Regions from separate parts of the Corticicoccus populi genome, predicted to be linked through region 2. Evidence: predicted binding sites of a transcription regulator. Region 2 holds the regulator's gene; each other region holds the start of a gene.
The links. The regulator NrdR, encoded in region 2, represses ribonucleotide reductase genes. The targets are predictions, from matches to a motif close to AACACNATATATNGTGTT.
Positions count from the first base shown of each region.

Region 1 (10,877 bases), 1.2 Mb from region 2:
CGTTACCAATTGATGAACCAATCAAACCTGCAATGATATTGCCGATAATACCGAATGGTACATTTTTACCAAGAATGGCACCAGCAGCCCAGCCGATTAATCCACCGACGATTAATGCGATAATCCAACCCATAATTATTTCCTCCTGTATATTTAATATTTGAATAAAATAAATACAATCATTATTTATCCTGATTTTAATATACCCGGAAGTATTCAGGTTCAATCATTAATTTTAAGAAAATTTTATGCAGATTGTTTATTTCTGCTGCGCATAATAATAAACAGAATAAGAGCGACAGTAACACTTGCTGCACTTAAGTAGTAAATCATACTGTAAGGAAAGACTTCTGCCACGAAACCAAATAGGATGGCACCGCACCCGACGCCTAAGTCAAATGCTGAGAAATATGTCGCATTTGCCATACCTCTCCTGTTATTCGGTGCACTGTTGACAGCCCATGCCTGCAGTGCCGGCTGAATAGAGCCGAAACCGAGACCGTAAAGGACTGCAGCTGTAAAAAGCATGGCGGGGTTCCACAACTGAGCGAGAAGGATCATCGCTATAATGATGGATACAGCGCCCGGCACGAAAACAATGGTCAGACCTTTACGGTCGTACAGCTGACCCGCGAACAGGCGTGTGATAAGGAGTGCGAATGCATAAATAACAAAATATATCTGGATATAATGTGACTCAAATCCACGCTCGAAAGTAAACGCCGGCAGAAATGTCGCAATACCCCCGAATGCGAGTGTAATGAACAATAACAGTGTACTGGCCGGAAGTGCCTTTTTTTCTACAAAATCAAAACGAGGCGGCGCCACTTCATACTTTTCGTCATCATCGCTGTGTACTTCGAGTTTCGGATATTTCACAGTCAGTGCCAGAAGCAGCGCAAACATAGTAAGAATGCCGCATATCACAAACAGCCATTGGAATGAAATGTAATCAACGAGAAAAAGGCCGAGAGCAGGTCCGATAGCGAGTGCGATATTACCGCTCAGACCAAAGTATCCAAGACCTTCACCGCGCCGGTCTCTCGGTACGAGGTCAGAGGCGACTGTACCGGAAGCAGTATTGGATAATCCCCATCCGACACCCTGCACGACCCGCACAACGAGAAGTATGAGTATCGTAAAGCTGACGGCAAGAGAATATGTAGACAGCGTCAAAATGATTAAACCGATTAAAAATACCGGGGCACGGCCTTTGGAATCAATCCACTGTCCTGCTTTCGGCCGTACGAGGAGGGCGGAAAACGTAAATATACCAACGACAAGTCCGATGAACCGCTCACTTGCACCAATTTCACGGACATAAAGCGGCAGTGTCGGAATCGACATTTGAAATGCCAGAAATATAAACAGGTTGGCAATCACTATCATGGTGAAATCTTTAGTCCATATGCGTGATTGTTGTTTTTTCATAACTATCTAACCTTCTTTAACATAGAGAGAATTTATTTCGGAAATCGAAAAATGAATATCTCCTATTATACATGAATAAACAAAGCGTTTCATCCGTCTGCGGACTTAAATGCAAAATAAGACGTGGTATGCTAAACTATAGAAAATTCGAATACCGATTAGAATTTTATACAAATTTGCTTTATATGAATCATAAGGCGTATAATATTTCAAATTGGGAGTATTAAAATAACGAACAATGATTTCAATTTTGTTTTATATTATAATGATAATGGGACTGACTGCTTAGTACTGTAATGTGTTTAAACTGCAGTATAGATTTTAGGCGTATCCGGTTCTGGAAACAGTGTTAGAACAAATAAAACAACGTGATGATAAAGCTTCAGGTCCGGCATATCCGTCTGAGGCAAATTGAATTGGGAATTTTGAGGTGAAACCATGATTACATTCTTATTAATACTGCTCGTAATTGGTATTGTTTTATTTACACATTTTGTGGTGACTTATCTAATTGAGAATGAATTGAAAATTATTGGTGTTGCAATGGGATTTATCGGTGTAATCGCAGCAATTATTATCGTATATTTTATTGTGTCCAATATTACCGGCTTTGTTGCAGATGAATTAGGTTTATTTTATAATGACTAACATTTAAAGGAGGTATCGTGAATGATCTTTGCGAATGGAGATTGCTCCATTACATATCAGCAGTCCGAAACAATTTCAAACGAGCAGCAGGAAAGTGTTAAGAAATCATTCTATGAATCAAAAAATCATAAATACTTACAGGATATTTTAATGACAGAAAATACAGTGACATTTTTATATGAACCAATATCTGTTATGGAAGCCCATAATACGATTGAACCGAGCGGTATTGTCATAAATGAAGTGCGTGGATTTTTAGAAGAAGAGGGGTTCGCACAATGAGTTTAATCATTCAGGAGACAGGTCTCTTGACTATCCTGCAGACACTGGATAAAGAGGAATCTTCAACAAATAATGAGTACAACGGTGCATGTGACCGGCTGGCGCATCAGCTTGCGAATACACTTGTAGGCAATGATATATCGGCACCGACTATTGAAATGACTGTTCAGCCTGCGACAATTAAGTTTACAGAACCAACGATTATTGCCTACTCAGGTGCTGATTTTACCGGAAAAAGCGGTGGTAAGGATATCCATGCCAACCGCATTTACCTCTTTAACAGAGGAGATGTGCTGGAGTTCGGCGACTCTCCGAGAGGGAACCGTATTTATCTTGCAGTGGCAGGCGGTATTAAGGTGGAGTCCAATCATTCGAATATTCTCGGTTCCGGTGACGAGGTGGTCATGTGCCGTGAGTATACGGATCAGCATCAGGAACTGTTTAATGTATTGAAACGTGACAGCGTGGTGAAGTGGGGTGTTGATGTATATGCACTGGTTGAGGTGTACATATCTGATTTGTTCCACATTGTCAGACGTCCTGATATTCCGGAAGAATTCTATGCTAAAATAGAGGATACAGAATATACAGTGATTAAAGAAAAGAACAGGGTGGCACTGTATCTGGAAGGTGCGGAACTGGATGCGCCTGAAAATGATATTATCCACCCGGGAATAAAGGGCGGCGTTTATATTGCCGGGAATAAGCCGGTAGTGGCGCTCAATGATTTTAATCAATCCACATCAGCAATGCATGTCGGTACGATTCCCCAGTATCACATGCATAAACTCGCTCAAAAGAGAAGCGGTTCAAAAGTCAAATTCAAAGTGATTGACTGTGATGATGCACATGCAAACCTATATGCACATCATATGTGGGTGCTGAGCCTCTTTAAAGCGATTAACTATAAATTATCAAAAGAATTAGTGAAAGAAAAAATGTAATATACAGTGTTCCGGGACCTGAGTGTCCCGGTTTTTTTATTTCATTCTTAATTTGTAGGAAATTTGAATTCTGAAATACAAATTGATAATAGAATCATGTATAATAATATATCAGAAATAAAACGATGAATTTAGTTACAGGACGTTGGGGATGACAGTTATGGAGAAACTGCTTAAACAGTATTTTGGATATGAATCATTCAGACCGAAGCAAAGAGAGATAATAGAATCTGTGATTCATGGTGAAAACACGCTTGGTGTACTCCCTACAGGTTCAGGGAAGTCAATATGTTTCCAGGTTCCGGCGCTCGAACTTGAGGGAATGACTCTGGTCATTTCTCCATTGATTTCATTGATGAAAGACCAGGTGGAATCATTAAATAAACGGGGGATTGAGGCTGCGTTTTTAAATTCTACATTGAAACAGAAAGAAATTAATACTGTGATGAAAAACGCACGTGACGGGCAGTACAAGCTTCTGTATGTGGCGCCTGAGCGGTTTAACACACCTGAGTTCTGTGAAGCATTAAGGACGCTCAACATTCCGCTTGTTGCATTTGATGAAGCACACTGTATCTCAAAATGGGGACATGATTTCAGACCGAGCTATCAGGAAGTCATCCCCCGTATAAAAAAACTGCTGCCGGGCACAACATTTGCCGCGCTGACAGCAACCGCAACAAATGAAGTACAGAAGAATATTCAGGAGCTTTTGAGTATATCTGATGAACATGTAGTGACTTCAAGTATCAAGAGGGATAATCTGCACCTTAAGGTTGATAAAACATACCAGAGGGATCAGTTTATTGTTTCCTATGTACAAAAGAGACTGCAGGAGTCCGGAATTATTTATGCAGCAACGCGTGCGGAAGTTGAGAAAATTTCCATGCTTCTTGAAAATAATAATATTGAAAGTGTCATTTACCACGGCGGACTGCCAAAAAAAGAGAGAGATGAAAACCAGCATTTATTTGTAGAAGATAAAAGCAAAGTTGTCGTCGCAACCAACGCATTCGGTATGGGAATCGATAAGTCGAATATCCGTTATATTATACATTACAATATGCCTGGCGATATTGAGAGCTACTATCAGGAAATCGGACGGGCAGGACGTGACGGCGGTGTGAGTGAATGTATTTTACTGTCGAGCCAGCGGGATGTAAACCTTCATCAATTTTTTATAGACCGTTCCAATGCCGGTGATGCATATAAAGATTTCATGCGGGGAAAGCTCGACAAGATGATTCAGTATAACCGTACAAGTAAATGTCTGAGCAGTTTTATTATCAAATATTTCAATCCGGATGAATATGTCAGAGAATGCGGCAGATGCTCAAACTGTCTCGACCTGGAGCGCACATATGATATGACAGATGAGGCAAAGAGGGTGATGGGGCTTGTGAAGAGTGCATCATACAGGCTGTCGAAAACGGGGGCGATACAAATTCTCCGCGGGGAAACCAGTGAATTGATTAAACGTCATCACATGGATGCACTGCCGTCATTCGGTGTGATGCAGTCATACCGTACAGCAGAAGTGAATCATGTGCTGGATGAATTGATTCTGCGCGGTTATCTTCATTCCACAAATGAAGGACTTGAAGCAGCAGAGGCAGGTGAATCCGTGATGAATAATACTGAGATGCTGTATTCAGTACCTTTCCGCTCCGACTTTAAAGAGAAAGTCGACATATCAACTGATGCTTCACCGAACGAAAGGGTTTATAACAAACTGATCGATATGAGGGATTCACTCGCAGATCAGCATCAGCTGGAGAAAGAAGATATTTTTAAAGATGTGACTTTAAGGGAATTCGCAAAAAAAATGCCGCAGACGAAACAGGATATGGTTCAAATACAGGGTGTCGGAAATTATAAACTAAAGCATTACTGTCCTTACTTTCTGGAAATATTGAAAAAATACTCAAGTAAAAAAGCCGCCCGTTAAGGCGGCTCTGTAGTTATGCTGTCCGTTTAGGCGGACGGTTTTTCATGAACATGTAGTAGCTTGCACCGAATATAATTACATAGCCGGTTAATGACAGGATGTCCGGTATCTCATTGAATACAATAATACTGAATAGTGCCGTAAAGAGAATCGTTGAATAAAAGAAGATGGATATCTCTTTTGCAGGTGCGTAGCTGTAGGCGATGGTCAGCCCGAACTGACCGGCGGCAGCAGCAATACCCGAGCATATCAGAATAAGGAATTGGTTCATTGTCATCGGCTCATAATACCAGATAAAAAACGGCAGCAGTACTAGAGAAGAAAAACCTGAGAAATAGAAAACGACTGTATAATATTTTTCACGGGAGCCGAGTACTCTGAGCACTGTATAGGCACCTGCTGCACACAAGGCGCCGAGTACGCCGATCAGTGCATACAATGTATCACTTGAAAGAGACGGCTTAATAATAAATATTGCGCCGATAAAGGCGATAATAATAGACCAGAGCTGGAATTTATGGACGTATTCTTTTAAGAAATAAGCACATAAAAGAATTGTGAAGAAAGGGCTTAATTTGTTCAGGATATCAGCATCGCTCAGTACCATACGGTCTATAGTAAAGAAGTTCAGAAGAACACCTATAAGGCCAAGAACGGACCGGAGCATAAGAAGTCCCTGATTCTCTTTTTTTCCGAACAGCTTTTCTTTATGGCGGATAACAAGGAACAAGGCAATCAGCATTGCGATGAAGTTCCGGAAAAATGTCTTTTGGACCGTTGGAAGGTCTCCGCTGTATTTAACACAAAATGCCATAATACTGAAACCGAGTGAAGAGATTATTAAGGCAATGATACCTTTTGTTGTATTATTCATAAGTGATACTCCAATACTTTCTTAATCTGGAAATATTAAATTTCAAAAAAATAAAATAAAAAATTTTATTAAATTTTTTTCTGAGAAATATGTGACTCAGTATAACATATATATACCGTGACTTCGGCATTGTTTTGAATAAAAAATTCACAATGAAATTAAAAAAACGCGAATGCTTTGGCATTGATTAATAAAGAGTGATATGGCAATATAGAGTAAGTAATACATATATGTTGTGCCCCGTAAGTTTTACAAACACAATATATAGTGTGTGCTCTATTGGTATCAGTTAATATTTGTGTAAATAAACCCTTGGCTAAAATCGAACGTACGTTCGTTTTTATTTTGTTTTTATGTTAGTATTGATAAGGAAGGAAGATGGATAGCATGAAGATTGCATTCTACTCCATGACCGGAAATATTAGAAGGTTTTTATCAGGGACAGGTATTAAGGAACAATTTGAATTATACGAGATTACAGAAGGAAATAAAAGTGCTGATATATCAGAACCGTTTATTTTAGTCACGAGCACATATGGTTTCGGCCAGGTGCCTGATACTGTTAAGATTTTTTTGGAGAACAACCACGATAAACTTCTCGCCGTTGCATCCAGCGGAAACCGGAACTGGGGACAGAACTTTGCCCGGTCCGGCGAGTATATACGTGATGAATATAATGTTCCGCTGCTGATGAAGTTTGAACTTCACGGCAGTCAGAGTGAGCGACAGGAATTCATGGAAAAGGTAGGGAATTTTTATGAAAGTACTAGACGAGAAAAAGTACAATCACATTGAGTTAAATAATGAGGTTACAAAACGTGATGAAACTGGTTTTTATCAGTTGCATAAAGATTTGGAAGCACTGGATGTGTTCATGGAAGAGATTTATGATAAAACCATTCATTTTGATTCCGAACTCGAACGTCTTCACTATTTAGTAGACGAAAACTTCTACTATGACTTATTCAAAGAATACAGTGATGAAAGTGCAATGGAAGTTGTTGAATATGCGAACGCTGTCCCATTTGCATTCAAGAGTTATATGGCTGCAAGTAAGTTTTTTAAAGACTATTCTTTAAAAACAAATGATAAGAAGCAGTACCTGGAAGATTACAAGCAGCACGTGGTTATTGTCAGCCTTTATTTATCAAAAGGTGATGTTGACCGTGCGAAGCGTTTAGTACTCTCCATGATTGAACAGCGTTACCAGCCGGCAACACCGACATTTTTAAATGCCGGACGTTCACGCCGCGGAGAAATGGTATCATGTTTCCTTCTGGAAGTGGATGACAGTTTAAATTCTATTAACTATATCGATTCTACAGCAAAACAGCTGAGTAAAATCGGCGGCGGTGTGGCGATTAACTTATCAAAACTCCGTGCACGCGGTGAAGCGATTAAAGGCATTGAGGGTGTAGCTAAAGGTGTTCTTCCTGTCGCAAAGGCACTGGAAGGCGGCTTCAGCTATGCAGACCAGCTCGGCCAGCGTCCGGGTGCAGGTGCAGTCTATCTGAATATTTTCCATTATGATCTGCCGGAATTTCTGGATACAAAGAAAGTGAATGCGGATGAAGACCTTCGTCTTGCGACTATCTCTACAGGACTTGTTGTACCGTCTAAATTCTTTGATCTTGCAAAAAATGACGAACCGTTCTATCTGTTTGCACCGCATACTGTAGAGCGTGAATACGGTCAGACACTGGATGATATGAACCTCGATGAAATGTATGATCAGCTGGTTGCGAATGATAAAGTCAAAAAACGTAAACTGGATGCCCGTGAAATGCTGAATACTATTGCTCAGACACAGCTTCAGTCCGGTTATCCATATATTATGTTTAAAGATAATGCCAACAAAGTTCACCCATTGAAGGAACTGGGTCAGATTAAAATCAGTAACTTATGTACTGAAATCTTCCAGCTTCAGGAAACATCAGTGATTAATGACTATGGTATTGATGATGAGATCAAACGTGATATTTCATGTAACCTCGGATCATTAAATATTGCGAATGTGATGGATTCAGGGAAAGTCAGAGAATCTGTACATGAAGGCATTGAAGCATTGACAGTGGTCAGTGATGATACAGCAATCGCCAACGCACCGGGCGTGCGTAAAGCAAACGACGAGCTGCACTCAGTCGGTCTCGGAGCGATGAATCTTCACGGCTATTTAGCTAAAAATAAAATTGCTTATGAATCTGAAGAAGCACGTGATTTTGCGAATGTATTCTTTATGCTTCTGAATTATTATTCTCTTGAAAAGTCAGCATTAATCGCTAAAGAACGAAGTGCTACTTTTAAAGATTTTGAGAAATCAGATTATGCAACGGGTGAATACTTTGAGAAGTATTTGAATAATGATTATCTGCCGAAGTCAGACAAAGTAAAAGCATTGTTTAAAGATATCCATGTGCCGACTAAAGAGGACTGGGCAGAACTTCGTGATTTAGTACAGGAGAATGGCTTATATCATGCATACCGCCTTGCGATTGCACCAACGCAGAGTATCTCATATGTACAGAATGCAACAAGTTCAGTAATGCCGATTGTGGATATGATTGAACGCAGAACATACGGCAATTCTGAAACATTCTATCCGATGCCTTTCCTGTCAAGAGAGAATATGTGGTTCTACAAGAGTGCATTTAATGTAGATCAGATGAGACTGATTGACATGATTGCGACAATTCAGGAACATATTGATCAGGGAATCAGCACGATTCTATATGTAAATTCAGATATTTCTACAAGAGCACTTTCAAGATTATATATTTATGCACACCATAAAGGGTTAAAATCATTATATTACACTAGGAATAAACTGCTTAGTGTTGAAGAATGTACAAGCTGTTCAGTTTAATCAAGTAAAAGGAGTCAGGTTATGATAGCAGTAAATTGGAATAAAGAAGATGACATGACCAATGTGTTTTGGCGTCAAAATATCTCACAGATGTGGGTGGAGTCTGAGTTTAAAGTATCCAAGGACTTAAGTTCATGGTCAACTTTATCAGATGATGAAAAAGAAACATTCAAAAAAGTTCTTGCAGGATTAACAGGTCTCGATACGCATCAGGCAGATGACGGGATGCCGCTGATTATGCTGCACACTAAGGACCTGCGTAAAAAAGCTGTGTATTCTTTTATGGGAATGATGGAACAGATTCACGCAAAGTCATATTCACATATATTTTCAACACTCCTGCCTTCTAAAGAAACAAACGAACTGCTGGATGACTGGGTGCTTGAAAATGAACATTTAAAGTATAAGTCTGATAAAATTGTCAGCCGCTATCATAAATTATTTGCGAAAGAAGCAAGTGTTTATGATCAGTACATGGCACGTGTTGCTTCTGTATTTCTGGAATCATTCTTGTTCTATTCAGGATTCTACTATCCGCTGTATCTGGCCGGACAGGGACGTATGACAACAAGTGGTGAAATCATCAGAAAGATTCTTCTTGATGAATCTATTCACGGTGTATTTACAGGTCTTGATGCGCAGACTTTAAAAGCTGAGCTGTCATCTGAAGATCAGGCACGTGCAGAGCGTGAAATGTATGAAATGCTTAAAGATTTATATGCAAATGAAGCAGAGTATACTAAAGGTCTGTATGATAAACTCGGATTAACAGAGGACGTGCTGAACTATGTACAGTACAATGCCAACAAAGCTCTTGCGAACCTTGGATATGAGCCATATTTTGAAGAGAAAAGCTTTAATCCGATTATTGAAAATGCACTGGACACAACGACTAAAAACCATGATTTCTTTAGTGTGAAGGGCGATGGCTACGTTATTGCGTTGAACGTTGAAGCACTTCAGGACGATGATTTTAAATTTGAATAAATAAATTAAGAGTAACAAGAATTCAATTTCTTGTTACTTTTTTTGATTAAAAATTTTAAATCCGGGTAGAATAGTAGAAGATAATTTTTAATGAGGAGAGGATTACAGATGGCACTGCCGTATGTAGAATTAAATGATGGAAATGAGTTGCCGGTTATTGGTTTTGGAACAGTATCGTTAAAAGGCAATTCCGGTGCACTTAAAATCAGTGAGGCTGTCAGAAACGGTTATCGTTTTATTGATACTGCCTATAATTATGAGAATGAAGGTACCGTTGGACGCGCCATTAAACAAAGCGGTCTTAAGCGGAGTGAATTCTTTGTACAGTCAAAACTTCCGGGCAGATATCACGGATATGAAGATGCGATGGAAGCCATTCAGGAATCACTGTACCGGGCTGATCTCGAGTATTTTGATTTATATATTATCCACTGGCCGAATCCTAAAGAAGACCAGTATGTAGAAGCCTGGCGTGCACTGATAGATGCGCAGAAGAATGGATGGATTAAATCCATCGGAGTCAGTAATTTTATGCCTGAACACATTGACAGACTCATCAGTGAAACTGGTGTGAAGCCGGTATTAAATCAGATTGAACTGCACCCGAAATTCAATCAGAGAGAGATGAGAAAGTATCATGATGAGAATAATATTGTGACCATGGCGTGGAGTCCGTTAGGTCGTCTTAGATATTTAAAAGACTCCAAAGTGATTGATGAACTTGCTGAAAAATACAGTGTGAATATCGGTCAGCTCGTTTTAAGATGGCACTATCAGCATGGTGTGGTTACAATTCCACGCTCATCAAACGGCTCCAGACAGCGCGGCAATCTGGATATATTCAACTTTGAAATTTCCGGAGATGACATGAAAAAAATAGATGCTGAAACAGTTGAAGAC
Region 1 is NZ_JBHUOQ010000001.1:1,459,947-1,470,823, reverse strand. It holds gene ACFSX4_RS07360 (GlsB/YeaQ/YmgE family stress response membrane protein) at 1-133, opposite strand, end outside; gene ACFSX4_RS07355 (MFS transporter) at 247-1,431, opposite strand; gene ACFSX4_RS07350 (hypothetical protein) at 1,870-2,079, shown strand; gene ACFSX4_RS07345 (hypothetical protein) at 2,101-2,361, shown strand; gene ACFSX4_RS07340 (hypothetical protein) at 2,358-3,305, shown strand; gene recQ (DNA helicase RecQ) at 3,466-5,253, shown strand; gene ACFSX4_RS07330 (DMT family transporter) at 5,267-6,127, opposite strand; gene nrdI (class Ib ribonucleoside-diphosphate reductase assembly flavoprotein NrdI) at 6,515-6,922, shown strand; gene nrdE (class 1b ribonucleoside-diphosphate reductase subunit alpha) at 6,885-8,990, shown strand; gene nrdF (class 1b ribonucleoside-diphosphate reductase subunit beta) at 9,012-9,977, shown strand; gene ACFSX4_RS07310 (aldo/keto reductase) at 10,086-10,877, shown strand, end outside.
Region 1: a site for NrdR is predicted at 6,382-6,399, ahead of nrdI (class Ib ribonucleoside-diphosphate reductase assembly flavoprotein NrdI). Genes of this name have one in related genera too.

Region 2 (10,877 bases):
ATAATATCCGCTGATTTTCTCGCAGTTTCATAAGCATTCATTACAGAATGTGAATGTTCAAGCATTGCATAACATCTCTCAAGGTCATTGTCTTTAAATATTTCTGAAAATACTTTCGTTTCATAGTAAAGATGATTGTCTACTGTCTGATTATTTAAATGATAGGCTTTCCCCTCAATATCCACTGTAATTTCATCACAGCCGTTGGCACCATTTTTAACACTGATGTAGCCTTTTTCTCCTTGAATAATAGAGAAATTTAAACTTCTCGCATCTTTCCCTGCAACACATTCAGCGATAAAATCAGGATATTTCATCACTGCGATGCCGGAAGTATCTATGCCGTTCGGGTGTTTATTTGCTGTATATTCAATACTTTCCGGCTCACCGAGAAGACGGATAATGAAATGCAGATTATAAATATTTAAGTCGGCAAGTGCGCCCCCGGCAAACTCCAGGTTAAACACGTTCGGCGTCTCCCCGTTTTTTAATGCATCATAGCGGCTTGAATACTTACTGTAGTTACACTGCACAAACTTAATATCACCGATACGCTCAATATGTTCGCTGATCAGCTGATAATTCGGCAGATGAATATTTTTAATCGCTTCAAAAAGCAGCAGGGATTTCTTTTTCGCAAGTGCTGTCAGTTGTTCGGTTTCCTCCACAGTTGTTGTGAACGGCTTTTCACAAATCACATGTTTCCCGTGACTCAGTGCATCATATGACTGCTTAAAATGCAGACTGTTCGGTGATGCAATATAGACCGCGTCAATATCCGGAGCACTGAACATTTCTGTTAAATCTGTGTATATAGTATCCACTTGATACTTTTCTGCAAGTGTCTGTGCAGTTTCTTTTGTTCTTGAGTAAACTGCGGTACATTCAGTGCCGTCAATCATTTCAACAGCATCTAAAAATTCGTGTACGATTCTTCCCGTTCCAATTGTTGCGATTCTCATTTAAACGCCTCCGTCAATTATAATATTCTTATCATAACATTATCATACACAAAAAAACCGGCGGATTGAGATCTGCCGGTTTTTCAAACACTATACGAATCGATATATACCATTCTTCACTTCATACTGACCTTTTTCACCGGAAGCTTCAATATTCACAATGAACGGCGTCTCCCCGTTCTCTTCCAGTATATCTGCAGCGATTCCTTCACCGGCAGGACGGTAAAATATAATATCGCCGCCGTCAAGTTTCAAACGGTGACCTTCCGCATTTAAATACTCATCTTTGAATATCTCATCGTCTGCTTCAAGATTAAAATAGCGGGACCATTTTTTCAATGTTTCAGCGGCATCTTTAACCACCATGCCGACTGAATCAAACGCAGGGTCTCCTTTGTCATGCATTTTAATATTCCCGCGGCTGATTAAATCCGCACGCCGATCATCATCAGACGTCTCCCATTCAATAAAAAACGGCAGACCTAAATGATGTTCACCGTCTCCAATGTAAAGGAGTTTCCAGCTCAATACACTGCCGTCCGGTCTCTTACGGCTGAGAGGCACCGGCCCGTATACTTCAAGTCCGACAGACTCAAAATATTCCCGGTCTCTTTCCAGATTATCAGACCGGAATGCAATCTTTGAAAAGCCGTTGTTAAAATGATTCTTCTGAAAAGTATCTCTCAAGCTGTAAGGCTCTGCAGGCGCTTCAGCTGCTTTTCGGTCAAAGACACCGATTAATTCAATATAACTCAAATCAAAATACGTCAGCGTATTAAACGTACCGCCATCCTCATGTCTGCCGCCTGTGGTCACATGAAGACCAATATTTTTTAAACGTTCCCCGGCATCTTCCGGGCTGTCTGTAAAATGTACCAGATGGTCAAATTGAAATGCCATATTCATGCCTCCGGAATAGTGAATTGGTCAATCCTGTATTTACTTGTCCTTCATCTTAAACTCAAAGTGACACTGGCCTTCTTTCAGTACATATTCATCATGCACCACTTCAAAGTTCTCGTTATAACCTTTCGCAAGTGACGGGTCAATCATCTGGCAGTATAGAATTCCGTACTTCGCCATGTCATCATCAGCCCACTGCTGGCCGAGCGGACAGTAAGTGAATGTCTGCTCTATTTCGTTTTCTTTGTGTGTCGTATCCACTTCAAACAGTTCACTTCTTGCCATGTCATAGTTCTTCAAATAATTGTCGGACGTATTATCAAGACCGTTTGTTCTGGCACGCTGTCTGATACCTTCTCCGCGTTTTAAGCCAAACTGTTCAACGGCACTTCTGATGACGTCCTCACCTTTTTCTTCATCATTATCCACGACCTGCTTTGCAATCTGTGCAAACATTTTTGAGAACCTTGCAAACGGTGTTAAATCCGCATACTGTTCTTCACCTTCTACATGATTCGGCAGATAGTCATAAAAACGGTGGTTCTCACCTTCAGCAGTTGCTTTTTTCGCAAGTGCCTCAGTATCTTTTAAACCATAGGCATTAAGACCGTCCTGAATCAGCTGCCGGCCTCTCTCTTCGCCGTATGCTTCTGTCACTGCAGTGTGCAGTTCATTGAACATTTTCGCTGTAATCATATCCATCGACAGAGCTTTCATCATTAAATTTTCCATGCTCACAATCATCGCCTCCTGTTAATCTCTTCATTCAATTATTATAGAATAAAAAAATATTATAATCTAATATACTGTTCCTTCAAATGATATGCATAAAAAAACATCCGGCTGAGATTCACTTCACCGGATGTCCATATATTATATTAATTATTTGTTTAAAGCAGTTTTCGCCTGGCTTACAAGCTCACCGAATGCTTTATCGTCTGCGATTGCGATTTCAGAAAGCATTTTACGGTTAATATCGATACCTGCTAATTTTAAACCGTTCATTAAGCGGCTGTAGCTGATGTCGTGCTGACGTGCTGCAGCGTTAATACGTGCGATCCATAATCTTCTGAATTCACGTTTTTTGTTTTTACGGTCACGGTATGCATACTGACCTGATTTTGTAACCTGTTGTTTAGCTGTTCTATATAAAGTACTTTTAGAACCGAAATATCCTTTTGCTTGTTTCAATACTTTTTTACGTCTTTTACGTGACGTTAAACCATTTTTCACACGAACCATGGTGATTCCTCCTTGATAATATAATTACTTCGCTCTAGCTAAAAGATGTGTTAATCTCTTTGCGTCTGATTTCGCAACTAATGTAGATTTTCTTAATTTACGTTTCGCTTTAGTAGATTTGTTAGCGAATAAGTGACTTGTGTAAGCATGGTTACGCTTGAATTTACCTGTACCTGTTTTCTTAACACGTTTAGCATAACCTCTGTGTGTTTTCATTTTTGGCATGAAATTTCCCTCCGATTATTTGTTATCATTGTTTGGTGCAACAATCAGGAACATGGAACGACCTTCCATCTTAGGTCTCTGTTCGATTGTTGTAATGTCTGAAAGCTCTTCAGCAAAACGTTCCAGTACTTTACGTCCAATGTCTTTATGCGTAATCGCACGACCGCGGAAACGTATAGAAACTTTCACTTTGTCTTCTTTACCGATAAATTTACGTGCATTTTTCAATTTAGTATTGAAATCATGCTCTTCAATTGTCGGTGATAGTCTGATTTCTTTAACATTGATGATTTTCTGCTTTTTGCGAGCTTCTTTTTCTTTCTTCTGCTGTTCATACTTAAACTTGCCGTAGTCCATAATACGTGCGACCGGCGGCTTGGCTTTTGGAGCAACAAGCACTAAATCAAGTTCTACACGGTCAGCCATTTCCTGGGCTTCGCGTGTTGGTTTAATACCAATCTGCTCCCCATCCTGTCCAACGAGTCTTACTTCTTTAGCACGGATACGGTCATTAATAATTGTTTGGTCCTTTGCTATTGTCGACACCTCCATAAGATTTAAGACGAACAAAAAAGGCGGGCATATGCCCGCCTCATACTTATCCATACCGCGCGTAAGGCAGTACAGTTTTCGTAAGTAACCCGGTCACAACTTTAAGTGTTTGCGGGTGAGAAGCGGGTGCTTCTTCTTGTCCGTTCTTATCAACTCTTACTACTATACACGTCGACTGACTGTTTGTCAAATTATTTTTTCAGACGAATTTCATCCACGAGCTTCCATGCAAATTCTTCACGGTCATAAGAATTCTGCTCCTGCTCGCCGTATTTACGGACATTCACTTCGTTCTCTTCGATTTCCTTATCGCCGATAACAATTTGATACGGCACTTTACGCATCTGGGCTTCACGGATTTTATAGCCGAGTTTTTCATTACGGTCATCGATATTCACCCGGATTCCCTGGGATTTCAGTTCATCCTTTACGCTTCTTGCATAATCATAATGAAGATCCACATTGACCGGAATAATCTCCACCTGCTGAGGTGCAAGCCATAGCGGGAACACTCCCTTATATTCTTCAGTCAGGAATGCCACAAAACGTTCCATTGTAGAAACGATACCTCGGTGGATCACGACCGGTCTGTGATTTTCACCGTCATTGCCGACATAGCCGAGGTCAAAACGCTCAGGCAGAAGGAAATCAAGCTGCACTGTAGATAAAGTCTCCTCTTTACCAAGTGCTGTTTTCACCTGTACATCGAGTTTCGGACCGTAGAATGCCGCTTCATCGAGCGCCTCCACATATTCAAGACCCATTTCATCTACAGCTTCTTTCAGCATGCTCTCAGCATTATTCCACATGGCATCATCGTCAAAGTATTTTTCTTTATTATCAGGGTCACGATAGCTGAGACGGAATGAATAGTCTTTAATACCGAAATCACCGTATACTTCAAGCATTAAATTGACGACACGGATAAACTCTTCTTTAATCTGATCCGGACGGACAAATACGTGCGCATCATTTAAAACCATTCCCCGGACGCGCTGCAGTCCGCTGACCGCCCCGCTCGCCTCATAACGATGCATCATGCCGAGCTCTGCAATGCGAATCGGCAGTTCTCTGTATGAATGCTTCTCTGCCTTATAAATCATCATATGATGCGGGCAGTTCATCGGACGAAGGACATACTCCTCACCGTCTAAATCCATCGGCGGGAACATATCTTCCTGATAGTGCTCCCAGTGTCCGCTCTGCTTGTATAGATCAACATTTGCCATGATTGGAGTGTATACATGGTCATAACCGAGTTCAACTTCCTTGTCCACAATATAACGCTCGATTTCTCTCCGGATTGTTGCACCGTTCGGCAGCCAGAGCGGCAGGCCTGCACCGATATTCTGATTGTTCTGGAACAATTTCATATCTTTACCGATTTTCCGGTGGTCGCGTTCTTTTCTTTCTTCAAGCAGATTTAAATATGCTTTTAAATCTTTTTTATCAAAGAATGCAGTTCCGTAAATTCTTTGAAGCATTTTGTTATCTGCATCCCCTCTCCAGTACGCACCGGCAGTGGATAACAGTTTAAAGACTTTTATTTTTGAAGTCTGCGGAACGTGTACTCCGCGGCATAAATCTGTAAATTCTCCTTGAGAATAGACTGTCACTTTCTCATCTTCAGGAATCGCATCAATCAGCTCCTGCTTATACGGATCATCTTTAAATAATTCTTTTGCTTCGTTTCGGGACAATACTTTACGGTGGATTTCAACATTTTCATCAACAATTCTCTGCATCTCTTTTTCAATTTTAGGAAAGTCATCGGAAGAAATTTTTTCATCCATATCAAAGTCGTAGTAAAATCCTTCTTCAATGACAGGACCGACACCAAACTTTACATCACCGTACAAGCGTTTCAGTGCCTGTGCCATCAGGTGTGCTGTAGAATGACGCAGTACCTCAAGACCTTCTTCATTCTTGTTTGTAAATAATTCAAAATCCGCATCGTTTTCAATCGGACGGCGGAGATCATACATTTCCCCGTTCACTTTAGCAGCAACAGCCGCTTTCTTTAAACCTGGTGAAATGGACTGTGCAATCTCTTCTGCAGTGACGCCGGATTCAAATTCTTTTACATTTCCATCTGGAAATTTAATATTAACTTCACTCATACTTATCATCCTTTCAATTTTTTCATTATCAAAAAAATCGCCCCTCTATTAAAATAGAGGGACGATTATAACCGTGGTACCACCCTGATTTATGAGAATCAGATTCTCAACTCAAGATAAGCTTAACGCACTTAAAACGTCCGGGTATTAACCGGCATATATCAAGGGAGTAACCTTTCACGGTTTAGTATGCATGTTTCAGCGCACCATGCACTCTCTTTTAAAAAACACATTCAAGTCTTGTCCTTGGATTTACAATAATGAAATTATAGATAGATTATACATAAATTCATTCAGTTCCGCAACCGTTCTTTATCATGCAGATCATCATCGTACTATTTTGTACGGTAATTCTTCCCTTTAAGTTCAAACTCTTCACAGAGCGCGCGGATACGTTCTGTCATTCTGCGGGCTTTTGTTTCTTCACGTCCGTTTTCTTTCGTGATGCTGTATCTATACTCGAGGTCACTGATACTGTAATTGGAACTGATGAACGTCGGTTTATTCTGCACCATCCGGTGGTGAAGGAGGCTCGTAATAATTTCATCCCTCGCCCACGGCGTCACATCTTCAGCACCGAGATCATCGAGAATCAATACTTCCGCTTCTTTAAACGTTCTATATTTCTCATCTGTTGTCCCGTCTCTGAAACCGGCTTTTAAATCCCTCAATATTTCAGGCACATATACAATCATGGATGACACAGATTTTTCCTTCAGTTCATTGGCGATACAGCCTAAAATATAAGACTTCCCGATACCGAACTCACCATGGACGTAAAGACCGCGGTAGTTGTCACCGGATGCGATATCTTTCGTAACTTGGATGGCTTTTCTGATTAACGGATTCCGGTTTGAATCCCCGTCGATAAAAATCGTATCAAATGTCGCGTTCTTAATATCCTTCGGCACATGGTAGGACTGAATTAAATTTTCTTTTCTTCTAAACGCATCCTGACGTTCTTTTACCGGACACGGTGTATAATACATGTTCGCACGGCCCTCGCGGATATCAATATTAATCACATATCCATCCGGATGGCTGATACAGTTTCCGTCACTGTCCACTTCGCACTCAGTCGGCTGATCTGCGTAATGCTTCAGTGTAATCATATCATTTCTGATCATTGAAGCAGTCAGCGGCTTTTCTTTATCATTAATCAGCGCTGTGATTTTAGGGTGCTGGATTAACTGCTGGTAAATCCGTTCATTATTCTGTTCAATTCTTTTATTGGTTTTGAGCAGATCACTCATTGATTCCATACTAATCACCTAATTTTTTCTGAATTCATCGATCATCTTCTGCAGCTCCGGGTCATCCTTTGCGGTTTTCTGACTGCTGTAATTCACAGGTTCTGCATCTTTTGCTTTCTCTTTATCCATCCAATACGGCTTCTTCTCGCCGTCCCGGACTCTGCCTGGTTTCCCGCGCTTTCTTTTTTCCTGTTCTTTCCTGTAGTCGATAATGGACTGATACGCTTCTTCTGCAGACTGATATCCCGCCTTCTGCCAGTCCCTTGCAATTTTCATTGTATAAGGGACAGGAAGTTCCCCTTCCTGAATCTGAAACACGTATTCGAGAAGGACATTGATCACGCCGTTCTCAAGTGTCGTATTCGCAATAATATCCGTAACCAGTTTTAAATCCGTGTCACTCGGCGAAAAAGATTTTAAATCGTTCAGCCGGTCCACAGGACTGATTCCGTTTAACGATGTAATATAACCCATTTCATCTGCATGCTCTTCTGTATCCGGTTCTTTTTGGCGGACGGATGTTAAAGCGGGCATCGGTTTATTATATTCTTTCTGATAATAACTTCTTGCTTCGTACTTCAATTTTTCTTTATCAATTCCCCGGTATTGATTCGTGGAATTCAATAAAATCATCTTCATATCATATGCATTTAAATTAAACAGTACACTCAGCTTTACAATCAACATTCTAACATCTCTGTTAAAGAATTTCTTATCAATCTTGGTACCTTTTAAATGCGTATAGAGTACATCAAAATCAAAGTCGTCCATATCAACGTTGGCACCTGTTGACTGCACATCCCGTTTAAAATCCTCTGACGGCAGTTCAAATTCATCCGTTTCGTTATGACGGAACACTTCAGTGAATTTCCGTGTCACATCACTAATTTCATCCGGGAGCGCCGGATAACTCAGGCGGCTCCTTTTCTCTTTATACTGCTCAGAACCGATTCTGCCGTGTAAATACATACTCATCATCGGATCTTTAAAAAATGCTTCTGCAGACATCGGACTCAGAAGTTCATATACAAATAAATCATCGTGGTCTTTATTAGACACATATGTCCGGATGAGCCCGATACCTTCCAGCTTTTCAAGCATATCTGAAAATGCGGACAGCGGTATTGACAGAGCATCCATGATTTCTTTGTGAAAACGATGAGTCAACGGTTTATAATGCGCCGTAGACTCATGTAAATATAAATAAGCCATCAGCGTATCGGATTGAAGAACCGGTAAATACAACTGATTCAACACTTCATGATGATCCGCTGACAGCCTCATCGGCGCATATACTATAAATTCAGTATTCGGTTTTAATCTGTCATTGAAGTTCATCTTCATTCCTGCCTTCAGCAAGGTGATTTAACGTATCCATCAACTGGTCGATATCTTTAAATTCCTTATATACAGACGCAAATCTCACATACGCCACCTGATCAAGTGTAATTAATTCTTTCATTACACATTCACCGATATCATTCGATGACACTTCCGCCTTATTTAAATTTCTCAAGTCAGCTTCAACATTATCCGTCCGTTTTTCAAGTTCACTGTACGGAATCGCTCTTTTTTCACATGCCCTTAAAAGACCGTCCAGCACTTTTTCCCTTGAAAATACTTCCCTCGTCCCGTCTTTCTTTACTACCACAAGAGGTGTTAACTCAACACGTTCAAAAGTCGTAAATCTAAAGCCGCACTTCTCACATTCCCGCCGTCTTCTGATTGCCGACATCTCATCAGTATGTCTTGAATCAATCACTTTTGAGCTGTCATGCTGGCACTGAGGACATTTCATAATCTTCACCTCTTTAATTAATCTTCTTATCTATTATAACAAATCCTGACTTAATAATAAAAACCGGGATACACATAAGATAAAAGCTGTCTGTAAAGACAACTATATCCTTGTATATCCCGGGCAGACACTTTATTTCATACCTTCCGCAATTGCTTTTGCGAGTTCCACAGTTCTGACAGAATAACCCCACTCATTGTCATACCATGCAAGAACCTTGACCTTATTATCACGCATCACCATCGTAAGGGAGCCGTCAATAACGACACTTCTTGAATCGGTATTAAAATCCTTTGATACAAGCGGTTCATATGTCACACCGAGAACCCCTTTCAGATTACCTTCAGCATGCTTTTCAAATGTTTCATTCACTTCTTCTGCAGTCACTGTTTTGTTTAAGTCCACCACGAGATCCACAAGGGATACGTTCGGTGTCGGAACACGGAGTGCCAGACCGTCCAGTTTATCATTCAATTCCGGAAGAACAACCCCAAGCGCTTTCGCAGCTCCGGTTGATGTCGGTATAATACTGTCTGATGCTGTACGGGCACGGCGCAGATCTTTATGCGGATTATCCAGCGTATTCTGATCATTTGTGTAAGCATGTACTGTCGTCATCAGGCCGCTTTCAATACCGAATGAGTCATTCAGCACTTTTGCAACCGGTGCGAGACAGTTCGTGGTACATGAAGCGTTCGAAAAAACATTGTATCCGCTTACATCAAGTTCACTTTCATTCGCTCCGATAACAATAGTCTGTACATTCCCGCCTTTTGACGGTCCGGTGAGCAGCACTTTTTTCGCACCTGCATCAAGATGTCCCTGTGCTTTATCCCCGTGGTTGAATTTACCTGTCGCCTCAAAAACAATATCTACTTCAAGCTCTTTCCATGGCAGATTCGCCGGATCTCTGTCAGAAACAATTTTAATTTCTTTCCCGTTCACATATAAAGCGCTTCCTTTTGCTTCAACAGTTTTTTCCCATCTGCCGTGTGTGGAGTCATAATTAATCAAATGTGCCAGAGTTTCTGCAGGGTAACTTGCATTGACCGCTGCAAGCTCAAGATGTTCTGAATCTGCAATCAGACGGAACACCATTCTTCCTATTCTACCTAAACCATTAATCGCAACTTTTGTCATAAAAAAACTCCCTTATATATATGTTATGCTTTTTCATAATTAGTATAACACATTAAAAGGGAGTTAAAAACGTATATTGTGATTTTATTTTCAATTTTTTTATCCGCTGTATTTTTGATTACAGACTGTTTAGAAAATCATTAATCTGAGCATACAAATCCGTCTTTGAACCATTGTTGTCAAACTGATATGTCGCTCTTTTTTTCTTTTCTTCAAGCGACATCTGACTGTTGATCCGGGCCTTAGCATCCACTTTCGATAATTGGTTCCTTGCCATCAGACGTGCGAGCTGAACATCACTGTTCACAAAAACAGTAATTGTAATGTCACAGTTTTTATCCAGTCCATTTTCAAACAACAAAGGAATATCCAAAAATACATGGGATTCTTCCAAAAATCGTGTCTGATCCTCATTCATCATTCTTCGGACTTCAGGATGTACAATACTGTTCAACATTTCCCGTTCACTTTTATCAGTAAAGATAATCTGACCGAGTTTTTTACGGTCAATCTCAAAGCTCTCATCCAGAATATCACGTCCGAAATGGTCAACCACCTTCTTATAGCCCGGCATTCCTTTATCAAGTGCTTTCCGGGAATAAATATCCGCGTCGAGTACCGGGTACCCTTGGGATTTTATGTAATCCGAAGCAGTTGATTTACCACTCGCAATACCGCCTGT
Region 2 is NZ_JBHUOQ010000001.1:257,622-268,498, reverse strand. It holds gene ACFSX4_RS01470 (Gfo/Idh/MocA family protein) at 1-962, opposite strand, end outside; gene ACFSX4_RS01465 (VOC family protein) at 1,053-1,862, opposite strand; gene ACFSX4_RS01460 (L-2-amino-thiazoline-4-carboxylic acid hydrolase) at 1,902-2,597, opposite strand; gene rplT (50S ribosomal protein L20) at 2,748-3,107, opposite strand; gene rpmI (50S ribosomal protein L35) at 3,132-3,332, opposite strand; gene infC (translation initiation factor IF-3) at 3,348-3,878, opposite strand; ribosomal protein L20 leader region at 3,894-4,028, opposite strand; gene thrS (threonine--tRNA ligase) at 4,076-6,004, opposite strand; gene dnaI (primosomal protein DnaI) at 6,340-7,266, opposite strand; gene ACFSX4_RS01430 (replication initiation and membrane attachment family protein) at 7,276-8,601, opposite strand; gene nrdR (transcriptional regulator NrdR) at 8,582-9,055, opposite strand; gene ACFSX4_RS01420 (glyceraldehyde-3-phosphate dehydrogenase) at 9,188-10,195, opposite strand; gene coaE (dephospho-CoA kinase) at 10,314-10,877, opposite strand, start outside.

Region 3 (10,877 bases), 330 kb from region 2:
AAGTTTGGAATATTCAGTATAATATAAATTGAGCGCTTTTATTTTGATGGAATATAGATGGGATTGATTAGATGCGGGAATATATTGCGGTATTTGATATCGGCACTTCTTCAGTAAAGGGTGTTCTTGTCGACAGGTCAGCTGCAGTCACAGGTGACTGTTCAGTGCCTGTAAATACATACTACGGTGACAACAAAGAAGTGGAACAAAGTCCGTCCGAATGGTTGGAGGCAGTTAAAAAAATCACGGATTACTGGTGGAGAAACACAGCAGTAAAACCATCTGAGGTGACTGCGGTTACTTTTTCCGGACAGATGGAAGACGTGATTCCAATTGCTGACGGAAAGTGTGACAGAGCGGTATTATATTCAGATACGCGTGCTGTTGAAGAGGCTGAATATATTAATAAAGTCTGTCCCGATCTCGCAAGTAAATCCGGAAATACTGTGAAATCGTCTACGCCGCTTGCTAAAATCCTTTGGCTCAAAAGTCATCAACAGGAAATTTATCATGAAGCAGAATCATTTGTTTTCAGCTCGAAAGATTTTATTATCTATAAAATGACCGGAAGAAAAGTAACTGACCCGGTAACTGCGTCGACAACAGGGATGATGAACCTGAAATCCGGAAAATGGATGCCAGATTTATTAAATCTATTCAACATTAAAAAAACGGTGCTGCCGGAAATTCTAAAGCCCGAAGAGAATACAGGCTTTATTACTGACAGTGCATCAGATGAAACAGGTTTTCTGACAACAACAAAAGTACTTGCAGGGTCCGGAGATGCCGCAGCCTCAACCCTCGGAGCAGGAGCGGTGAATAAGGGTGACATGTATTTTTATATCGGTACTACAGGATGGGCGGCGGCAGTAGATACAACTATCAGGGACACGGCAGAAAGTGTTTTCGTTCTTTCACATATGAAAACTGGAATGTATATTACAATCGCACCATTATTGAATGCAGGAAATGTGCATCAATGGGCATTGGACTTTCTGATAGGATCATCTGACACAGACAGATACGAATTATTTGATTCACTCGTTAATGAATCTCCTCCCGGCAGCAATAACCTTCTTTTTCTGCCCTATATTCATGGGGAACGCTGTCCGGTTCATGATCATCAGGCAAAAGGTGCTTTTGTCGGCATCAGCCCGACAGTTAATAAAAGTGATTTTGCACGTTCTGTGATTGAAGGAATATGTTTTTCCTATAAACAAATTATTGAAGAAACCTTACCACTCCGTTCCAAAAAGTATATAAATTTAATCGGCGGCGGTGCAGAAAGTACAGTCTGGTGTCAAATTCTTTCTGATATCACAGGAGAGGTTATACGTGTACCAGCATACAGTGAATATTTAACAGCACTTGGTGCAGCATCATCTGCTTTTATACACAATGGCTGGACTGAGGATTATCAATCATTTTCAGAAAGCATCTGTGCAGATGAAAGTGCCATATATTACTATCCTGTTGAAGAAAATAGTGAGTTGTATAGTGAACAGTATAAATACTTTTTAAACATGTACCCCGGCGTTAAAGATATATTTTATTAGTAATATAAAGGCCGCCTTGAGCGGTCTTTATTTATGATTCAATTTAAAAATTTATATATGAGGCATATTTTTTTCTAATGTCATATCAATAATTCTCTGATTTCTACTGCCCCGAAACTTCAAACTTAAATCTCTTTCATTCAAAATAAAAGGACCGTCAACCAGTACATCAATGTGATTAAGGAGTTCAATCTGAAAGGGGTTATGATTTTCAATGATTTGTTCCAGTGTCCACCCCGTATAGGCCCAGATGGTTTTTCCATGTTTTTTAAATTCTTTTGCAAGACACAGTGCTGCTTCAGCCTGGTAAAAAGGATCGCCGCCGCTGAAGGTAATATCCGTCATAGAATTAAGTGAGTGCTCCACAATATTATCTATCATCATCTCTGTACCATTTCTTATATTCCAGGATTCAGGATTATGACATCCTCTACAAAAATGCGGACATCCTGCAAAAAAAATCACCGTCCTGAGACCCTCTCCATCCACAACAGAATCATGATGAATAGATAGAATATTTGCCATTTTATTTTTTGTCATATATGTTTCACCCTGTCCTTTTCTTCAGCTGCTTTTGCAGTATTCCATTTGTCCATCGTACCAACCAGATAGCCGGTAATTCTTCTGATACGATCAATATTCTGTTCATCTGTTGTATGACAATCCGGACATTCATTATCTATAATACCGGTGTAGCCGCAATGAATACATCGGTCGACTGGATGATTAATACTGCCGTATCCAATACCTTCAGCCCCCATTTTTTTAATGATAGTATCCATAGCGGCTAAATTTTTGCTGACATCGCCGTCCACTTCAATGTATGTGATATGTCCTGCGTCAGTATAGCTGTGATAAACTGCTTCACGTTTGATTTTTTCTGCTGCATGAAGATGATAGTACACAGGTATATGAAACGAATTTGTATAGTACTCCCTGTCTGTTACACCGGGAATACAACCGAAAATTTCCTTGTCTTTTTTGGTGAAGCGTCCACTTAATCCTTCAGCAGGTGTCCCGATAAGTGAATAATTCAAATGATAGGCTTCACTTGCATCGGTGCATTTCCTTTTAAGGACGGCTGCAATACGCTGTCCAAGTATCTGTGCCTCTTCAGTTTCGCCGTGATGTTTTCCTGTCAACACTTTCAGACATTCTGCCAGTCCAATGAATCCGATACTTAGACTGCCTTCCTTCAAAACGCTCTGCAGTGTATCTGACTGTATTAAATTCTGACTGTTTTTCCAGACATTCTGGCCGTATAAAAATGTAAAGTGACCTGCCTTTTTACCGGCCTGATATAAATATCGATCATAAAGCTGTCTGATTACGATATCTGCATACTTTTCAAGCTTTTTCATAAATTCATCAATTTCCCGTGTAACCAATGCTATTTTTACTAAATTGATACTAGTAAAGGATAGGTTTCCCCGGCTTACACTGTTTTCTTCACCATTAACATTACTCATTATTCTCGTTCTGCACCCCATATAAGCAACTTCCGAATCCGGATGACCTTCTTTATAATATTTCAGATTAAACGGTGCGTCGATAAAACTAAAATTAGGAAATAATCTTTTTGCTGTCGTTTTTAAAGCGAGCTGATACAAATCGAAATTTGAATCCTCTTCATAAAAATTAACGCCTTTCTTCATCTTGAAAATCTGAATAGGGAAAATAGGGGTTTCTCCTTTTCCAAGGCCTGAAAGAGTCGCAAGAAGAATGTTTTTAATAATCATCCGTCCTTCTTTACTTGTATCTGTGCCGTAATTAATCGATGTAAAAGGCACCTGTCCGCCGCTTCTGGAATGAAGACTGTTCAGATTATGAATGAAAGCTTCACATGCTTGATAAGTTTCTTCTTCTGTTTCCTTCCATGCCAAAGACTCTAATTCTCTGCCTTCCAGAGGCAGCCTGTATTCCATCAGTTTTTTAAGTCTGCGGTCATATGTCTTTCTGACATAAGGTGCAAGGTCATAATCAAACGCCTGAAAACTTTGCCCGCCATGCTGTTGATTTTGGTTACTTTGAAAAATAATAGCAGAAAGTGCCATCGCACTCATAATGCTCTTGGGAGATCTCATAAAGCCGTGACCGGTATCGAAACCTGATTTAAGCATTTTACCTAAAGGAATCTGGCAGCAGGTGGTTGTCCCCGCAGCCATATAATCCAAATCATGGATATGGATAAAGTTTTCGTTCACAGCTTTTGCTGCTTCAGAACTGAGTATTTTAGATCTGGCAAAATATTTGGCACTCTCACTCGCAAACCTATTCATCTGTCCACAAGGGGAGGTCCCGTCTACGTTGGCATTTTCCTGAATTAAGTTTTGATTTTTAAGATTAATTATGTCTTCAAAACTGGATAGCAGACTGCTTACTGACTGTTGTTCAAAATTGTCCATTTTTCATTCCTCCGAAGTAACAAGCACTATATATAGTGTGTGTTAATTAATTTAATCTATATATTGTATTTTATAAGGGTAAATTGAAAAATACAATGAACATTGTGTGAAAAATCACAATCTTAACAGGAATATTTTTTATTTATTAATTCTGATTCAAATATCTTTTTTCTCAAATAACACTTTAAAATCATGATGATTCGTCTTATAAATATTTGGGAATAAAAAAATAGAAATTATATTATAATAGACTGGTGGTAAATTTATGTTTGAAAGCTGGAAAAGCAAACTTCCTATTAAAAACATTAAAGAAATTCATTCTGTAAGTGGTGGAGATGTAAATGATGCCTATAAAGTTACTACTTCAGAATCAACTTACTTTCTACTGATACAGAAAAATCATTCGGAAAAGTTCTTCGCTGCAGAAATTGCCGGGCTGCACGCATTTAAAGAAGCAGGCATTAGAGCACCTGAAGTAATTAACAGCGGAGAGATTGACGGTGATGCTTTTTTAATACTCAGCTACCTTAGAGAAGGGACAGGAGGCAGTCAGCAGGCACTGGGTGAAATGGTGGCGGAACTTCATCTGAATCATCAGCCTGACGGTCGTTTCGGTTTTCATCTGCCTTCGGACTTTGAAAATATAGAATTCAATAATGACTGGACTGAAACATGGGCTGAAATATTCATCGAAAGACGTCTTGATGTTTTAAAAGACCTGATTCTGCAGAAAGGGCACTGGGAAAAAGCTGATTTAGAAATTTATAACTCAGTACGGGCAGTCATCGTTGATTCTCTTCAAAATCATCAGAGTGAACCCTCTCTTTTACATGGAGATTTATGGGGAGGTAATTATATGTTCTTAACAGATGGTACACCTGCGCTATTCGACCCGGCGCCGCTTTTCGGCGATCGTGAATTTGATTTAGGTGCGACCAAAGTATTCGGCGGTTTTACAGATGAATTTTATGAAATGTATCATAAAGTATATCCGCTTCAGGACGGGGCGGATAAACGGATTGTATTCTATGAATTTTACCTGCTTCTTTTACATCTGGCTAAATTCGGCACCGTATACAAAGCAGGGGTAAGCCGCATAATGAAAGAAATATTATCAAATCAATAGTAAAGGCGGGATTTTATTGAATATAAAACAATTGATATCCGAAAGAAAAGAATCGTATTTAGAAAGTTTATTTGAAGTACTGCGTCAGAAAAGTATCAGTCCTCAAAATGATGGTATGAAAGCGTGTGCCAATCTGGTTTTAAACAAGCTGAGAGATGCCGGTATAAATGATGTCCGGTTGATTGAAACAGACGGTTATCCGGTTGTGTACGGGGAATATTTTGTCTCCGATGAAGTGCCGACTATATTATTATACGGACATTATGATGTACAGCCGCCGGACCCGATTGAACAGTGGAATTCTCCGCCTTTTGAGCCGGAAATCAGGGACGGCCGTATCTATGCCCGGGGCGCAGGCGACAATAAGGGACAGTTTATGGCACACATCCTCGCAGTAAAAACAATGATTGAAGCAGAGGAAACTCTGCCTGTTAACGTGAAATTTGTCATTGAAGGAGAAGAGGAAATCGGCAGTGTACATCTTTCTGATTTTATAGAAGCCAATAAAGCGCTGCTGAAAACAGATTTTGTTTATACATCAGACGGCCCGATGCTTTCAGACGGCAGCCCGTATATTCTCCTCGGTGTACGTGGAATACTATACGTCGAATTAAAATTAAAACAGTCGGCATACGACAATCATTCCGGTAATAAAGGTAATATTGCCAAAAATCCTGCATGGACACTTGTGGAACTTCTCCATACAATGCGTGATTCCGATGGAAAAGTATTAATTGACGGATTTTACGATGATGTTGTAAAACCGACGGATACAGAAATTAAATTGATGAAGGCGCTCCCTTTTGACATTGAGGATATCAGGAGAGACATCGGCGATGATAGTTTAAATATGACACAGGAGGAATACTATAATAAGCTGTGTTTTGAACCGACATTTAACATTGCCGGCTTTAACAGCGGATATGCGGGTGAAGGACAGAAAACGATTATCCCCGGTGAAGCTGTATTAAAAATGGATATGCGTCTTGTCAAAAATCAAGATCCCGATAAAATATTTGAACTTTTTAAAGAGCATGTTGAGTCGTTCTCTAAAGACATTGAAGTCGTTAAAATGGGAACAATGAATCCTTCCCGCACATCTCCGGAATATAAATTTATTGAAATAATTAAAGAATCACTCGAACATTCTTTTGAAAGAACATCTTATATACAGCCGAGTATGGGCGGCAGTCTGCCTGATGATGTCTGGACAAAAATTTTAAATGTTCCTTCTGTTGTTGTGCCTTATGCCAATGCAGATGAAGCCAATCATTCACCAAATGAAAATATTAAAGTGGATTATTTTTATCATGGTATTGAAACCACGTATCGTTTAATTCAATCATTATCGAAATATGATAAAAATTCATTAAAATAAAATTTAAAAAATAAATTAAATCATTCAGTGATATAAGTTGGATAATCAGCGCTTTATTAGTGACGGATAAAAGAGTCCGGCATCAAATGATTTATTGCCTGATGTAAAGCGCTACCATCATTATATTATCAAGCATTTTGAAACCAATTATAAAAACTGATATTAAATTTCATGTCATATATTCTAACAATACGTGTAAGTAAATATCACACCGATTTTGTGTTTTAAAAAAAAGAGGATATACTTGCTCCATACTTTTTTGTAGGAGTGATCATCATGGATACTATTCTTTTATTTCTTTGTACTTTACTGGTGTGGATTATGACACCTGGATTGGCCTTGTTTTATGGGGGACTTGTCCAATCAAAAAACGTACTGAATACCTCAATGCACAGCATTTCAGCCATAGTTGTTGTGACATTTACTTGGGTATTGGTCGGTTTTTCTTTAAGCTTCGGGGGAAGCAGTTTATGGCTGGGAGATTTTTCATTTGTAGGACTGAATAACGTTGGCTTTGAACCGAATGTAGGTTTTTCCGAGACCGTGCCTTTTGCGCTGTTCATGCTTTTCCAACTCACTTTTTGTACGATTGCCGTCTCAATCCTGACCGGCTCAGTAGCTGAACGTATGAAATTCGGTCCATTTTTAGTTTTTATGGCTCTTTGGGTAATTCTAGTCTACAGCCCGGTAGCACACTGGGTTTGGGGAGGAGGCTGGATTCATTCAATAGGAGCAATTGATTTTGCCGGCGGTACAGTCGTGCATATTTCTTCAGGGGTATCAGGCTTAGTGCTGGCATTACTTTTAGGTTCAAGAAAACCTGAAACTAAAAATAAGCCGCATAATTTAGTGATAACTATGATCGGGGCAATACTCGTATGGTTTGGATGGTTTGGTTTTAACACGGGAAGCGCATTGACGTTTGACTCCATTGCAATGTCTGCATTCGTGAATACCGTACTCGCTTCTACAGCAGGTATAGCAGGCTGGATTTTAGTTGAAAGACTGACTACAAAGAAAGTATCCATTTTCGGTACATTATCAGGAATGCTGGCGGGGCTTGTTGTCATTACACCGGCTGCCGGATTTGTCACTTATCCGGGCGCATTTATATTAGGTATTGCAGGTGGGGCAATTTGTTTCTTCGCCATCACAAAATTAAAAGCAATGCTTAATTATGATGATGCTCTGGACGCTTTTGGACTTCATGGTATCGGAGGCATTGTTGGTGCGATTGGAACAGGGGTATTTCAAACTTCCGCAGTAAATCCAGACATTTCAAACGGGCTTTTATCAGGCGGCGGCATAATGCCTGTAGTGGCTCAGATTATTGCAGTAGCTGCTACGATTATTTTCAGTGCAGTCATGACTTTTCTGATTGCAAAAGTCATCAGTATCTTTGTCACTCTCAGAACTGATGAAAAAGAAGAACTTGAAGGACTCGATAGTGTCATCCACGGTGAGAAAGCTTATGAGTAGATAAGTAAATTCTTCAAAAAGACCCCAGAACCCTGATTAGGATTCTGAGGTCTTTTTATGTCTTTTAAGAATCAAAGTTATTTTCTATTCGTCTTTATCATTATTTTTATACATTTTTATCCCGGCGAACACTGTTTTATGATATATAAAAATTATTTAGAGCCGGATGATTTGACTGCTGTACCTGTATGTATAAAATAAAGAGAGTATCAATGCAGGCGGAGGTGCTTATCGTGAAAAAAATATTTATTTATGGCGGCATATTGTTTTTTATTACGGCAGGCATATTACTGCTTAATGAACAGTCGGAAGATGGTATTTTCAATGAGGTAAAACTGTTTTTTACACCGGATCCAATGTCACATAACACATATGAAAACGGTGAATGTACGTATTATGTTTTTGACAGAGTCAGAGATGACGGGAATAAGATTGAAAGACGATGGCACGATGCTGAAAAATGGGCTGAACGTGCAGAAGCAGACGGATATATTGTGAATGATGCACCTAAAACAGGTTCAATACTGCAGACAGAAGAAGGACCGATTGGCCATGTTGCCTATGTTGAGAGAATCAATGATGACGGCTCTGTTGAAATATCTGAAATGAATTTAAGAGAACCTTATGAAATAACAGAAAGAATTATTGAAGCAGATGAAATAGAGGATTATAATTACATCCATCCCAAAGAAAATCCACATGCAGAGAAATATATTGAAGAATAGAGTATGTTCACTTCATTAAATATTCTCTGTATTTTTATAGTTTGACTGATACCCCTATAGGGTATATAATTGTAGAAAAGATAAAATAAGTGAGGGATATTTTATGAAAGAACAAAGAAATCATCATCATCATGAGAATGATACTCACAGCAGCCACGGGGAACATCATCACAGTTCAGACCATCATGACGGCGGTCATGGCGGACACAGCCATCATCATGCAGATTTCAAACAGAAATTCTTTGTATCGTTAATCTTTGCGGTACCGATTATTTTCCTGGCGCCGATGATGGGAGTGGAGCTGCCGTTTCAATTTACTTTCCAGGGTTCTGACTGGGTCGTACTGATACTTGCGACAATTTTATATTTTTACGGTGGACAGCCTTTTCTGTCAGGTGCTAAAGATGAATTAAAAGAAAAAAGTCCGGGAATGATGACTTTAATTTCTCTAGGCATATCTGTAGCATACTTCTACAGTTTGTATGCCTTTTATATGAATCATTTTGGCGCTCCGGATACACATACTATGGATTTTTTCTGGGAACTGGCAACATTGATTATTATTATGCTGTTCGGCCACTGGATTGAAATGAAAGCAGTGGGTAATGCCGGTGATGCACTAAAAAAAATGGCAGAACTTCTTCCTAACACTGCTGTAGTTATAGATGAGGACGGCAGTACAAGAGAAGTGCAGTTGTCCGAAGTGAATACGGACGATCATGTTCAGGTTAAAGCCGGTGATAATATACCGGTGGACGGTGTGATTATTGAAGGACGGACAACAGTTGATGAATCACTGGTTACTGGAGAATCAAAGAGCATTGAAAAAACATCTGATGATACAGTCATTGGCGGTGCAGTAAACGGTTCCGGTACGATTATTGTGAAAGTAACGGGAACTGGAGAAAGCAGTTACCTGTCTCAAGTGATGGGGCTTGTCAATGACGCTCAAAATGATAAGTCCAGAGCAGAATTGATGTCGGACAGAGTAGCCGGATATTTATTCTATTTTGCATTAATTGCCGGCTTCACTTCATTTATTATATGGATAATCATTGCATCAGATGTCGATTTTGCACTTGAACGTCTGGTTACTGTTCTTGTAATCGCATGTCCGCATGCACTCGGTCTTGCCATTCCTCTGGTTACTGCACGTTCCACATCAATCGGAGCGCAAAACGGACTGCTGGTTAAAAACAGGGAAGCTTTAGAAACAGCGCGACATCTTGATGTTGTAATGATGGACAAAACAGGCACACTTACAGAAGGGAATTTTGCTGTTAATCATTACGAAAGTTTTAGTGATAATTATTCAGATAAAGAAGTGCTTGGCTTCATGGCTGCAATTGAAGAAACTTCAAGTCATCCATTGGCAGTCGGAATACTTGAGAAGGTAGCAGAAGAATCAATTAAAATTCCTAAAGCAGGAGACGTAAATAATATACCCGGTGTGGGTCTCGAAGCTGTTATTGATAGTAAGAAAATGAAAATTGCGAGTGTTTCATATTTGGATGACAACAATATTAATTATGATCTCGAACAATTTGAATCTCTTGCAGGGCAGGGGAACTCAATAAGCTTTTTAATTGTTGAGGGAAAAAACTGCGGCATTGCTGCACAGGGCGATCAGATTAAGGAAAGTTCAAGAGAAATGATCCAGTCACTAAAAGAAAAAAATATCCAGCCTGTAATGTTAACAGGGGATAACAGACAAGTCGCAGAGGCTGTTGCAAAAGAACTAGGTATAGATGATGTTCATGCACAGCTGATGCCGGAAGATAAAGAAAAAATGATTAAATCCTATCAAAATGAAGGTAAAACAGTCATGATGGTCGGGGACGGTATTAATGATGCACCAAGCCTTGTGCGTGCTGATATCGGTGTCGCCATCGGTGCCGGTACAGATGTTGCAGTTGAATCAGGAGATATTATCCTGGTAAAAAGCAATCCATCGGATATTATTCATTTCCTGGGCCTTGCAGACAATACAATGAGAAAAATGGTTCAGAATTTATGGTGGGGCGCAGGGTATAATATCCTTGCTGTTCCGCTCGCTGCCGGCATCCTTGCTTTCATGGGCATTATTTTATCACCGGCAGCAGGTGCAGTCCTGATGTCTCTGAGCACAGTGATTGTTGCAGTCAATGCAATGACATTAAAACTAAAAGAATAGATTTTCATAAAGTCCGTATGAATAATTTATCAGAC
Region 3 is NZ_JBHUOQ010000001.1:592,454-603,330, reverse strand. It holds gene ACFSX4_RS03200 (xylulokinase) at 72-1,556, shown strand; gene nrdG (anaerobic ribonucleoside-triphosphate reductase activating protein) at 1,608-2,096, opposite strand; gene ACFSX4_RS03190 (anaerobic ribonucleoside triphosphate reductase) at 2,093-3,961, opposite strand; gene ACFSX4_RS03185 (fructosamine kinase family protein) at 4,227-5,087, shown strand; gene ACFSX4_RS03180 (M20/M25/M40 family metallo-hydrolase) at 5,104-6,465, shown strand; gene ACFSX4_RS03175 (ammonium transporter) at 6,742-7,944, shown strand; gene ACFSX4_RS03170 (CHAP domain-containing protein) at 8,178-8,669, shown strand; gene ACFSX4_RS03165 (heavy metal translocating P-type ATPase) at 8,773-10,842, shown strand.
Region 3: a site for NrdR is predicted at 3,984-4,001, ahead of ACFSX4_RS03190 (anaerobic ribonucleoside triphosphate reductase). Genes of this name have one in related genera too.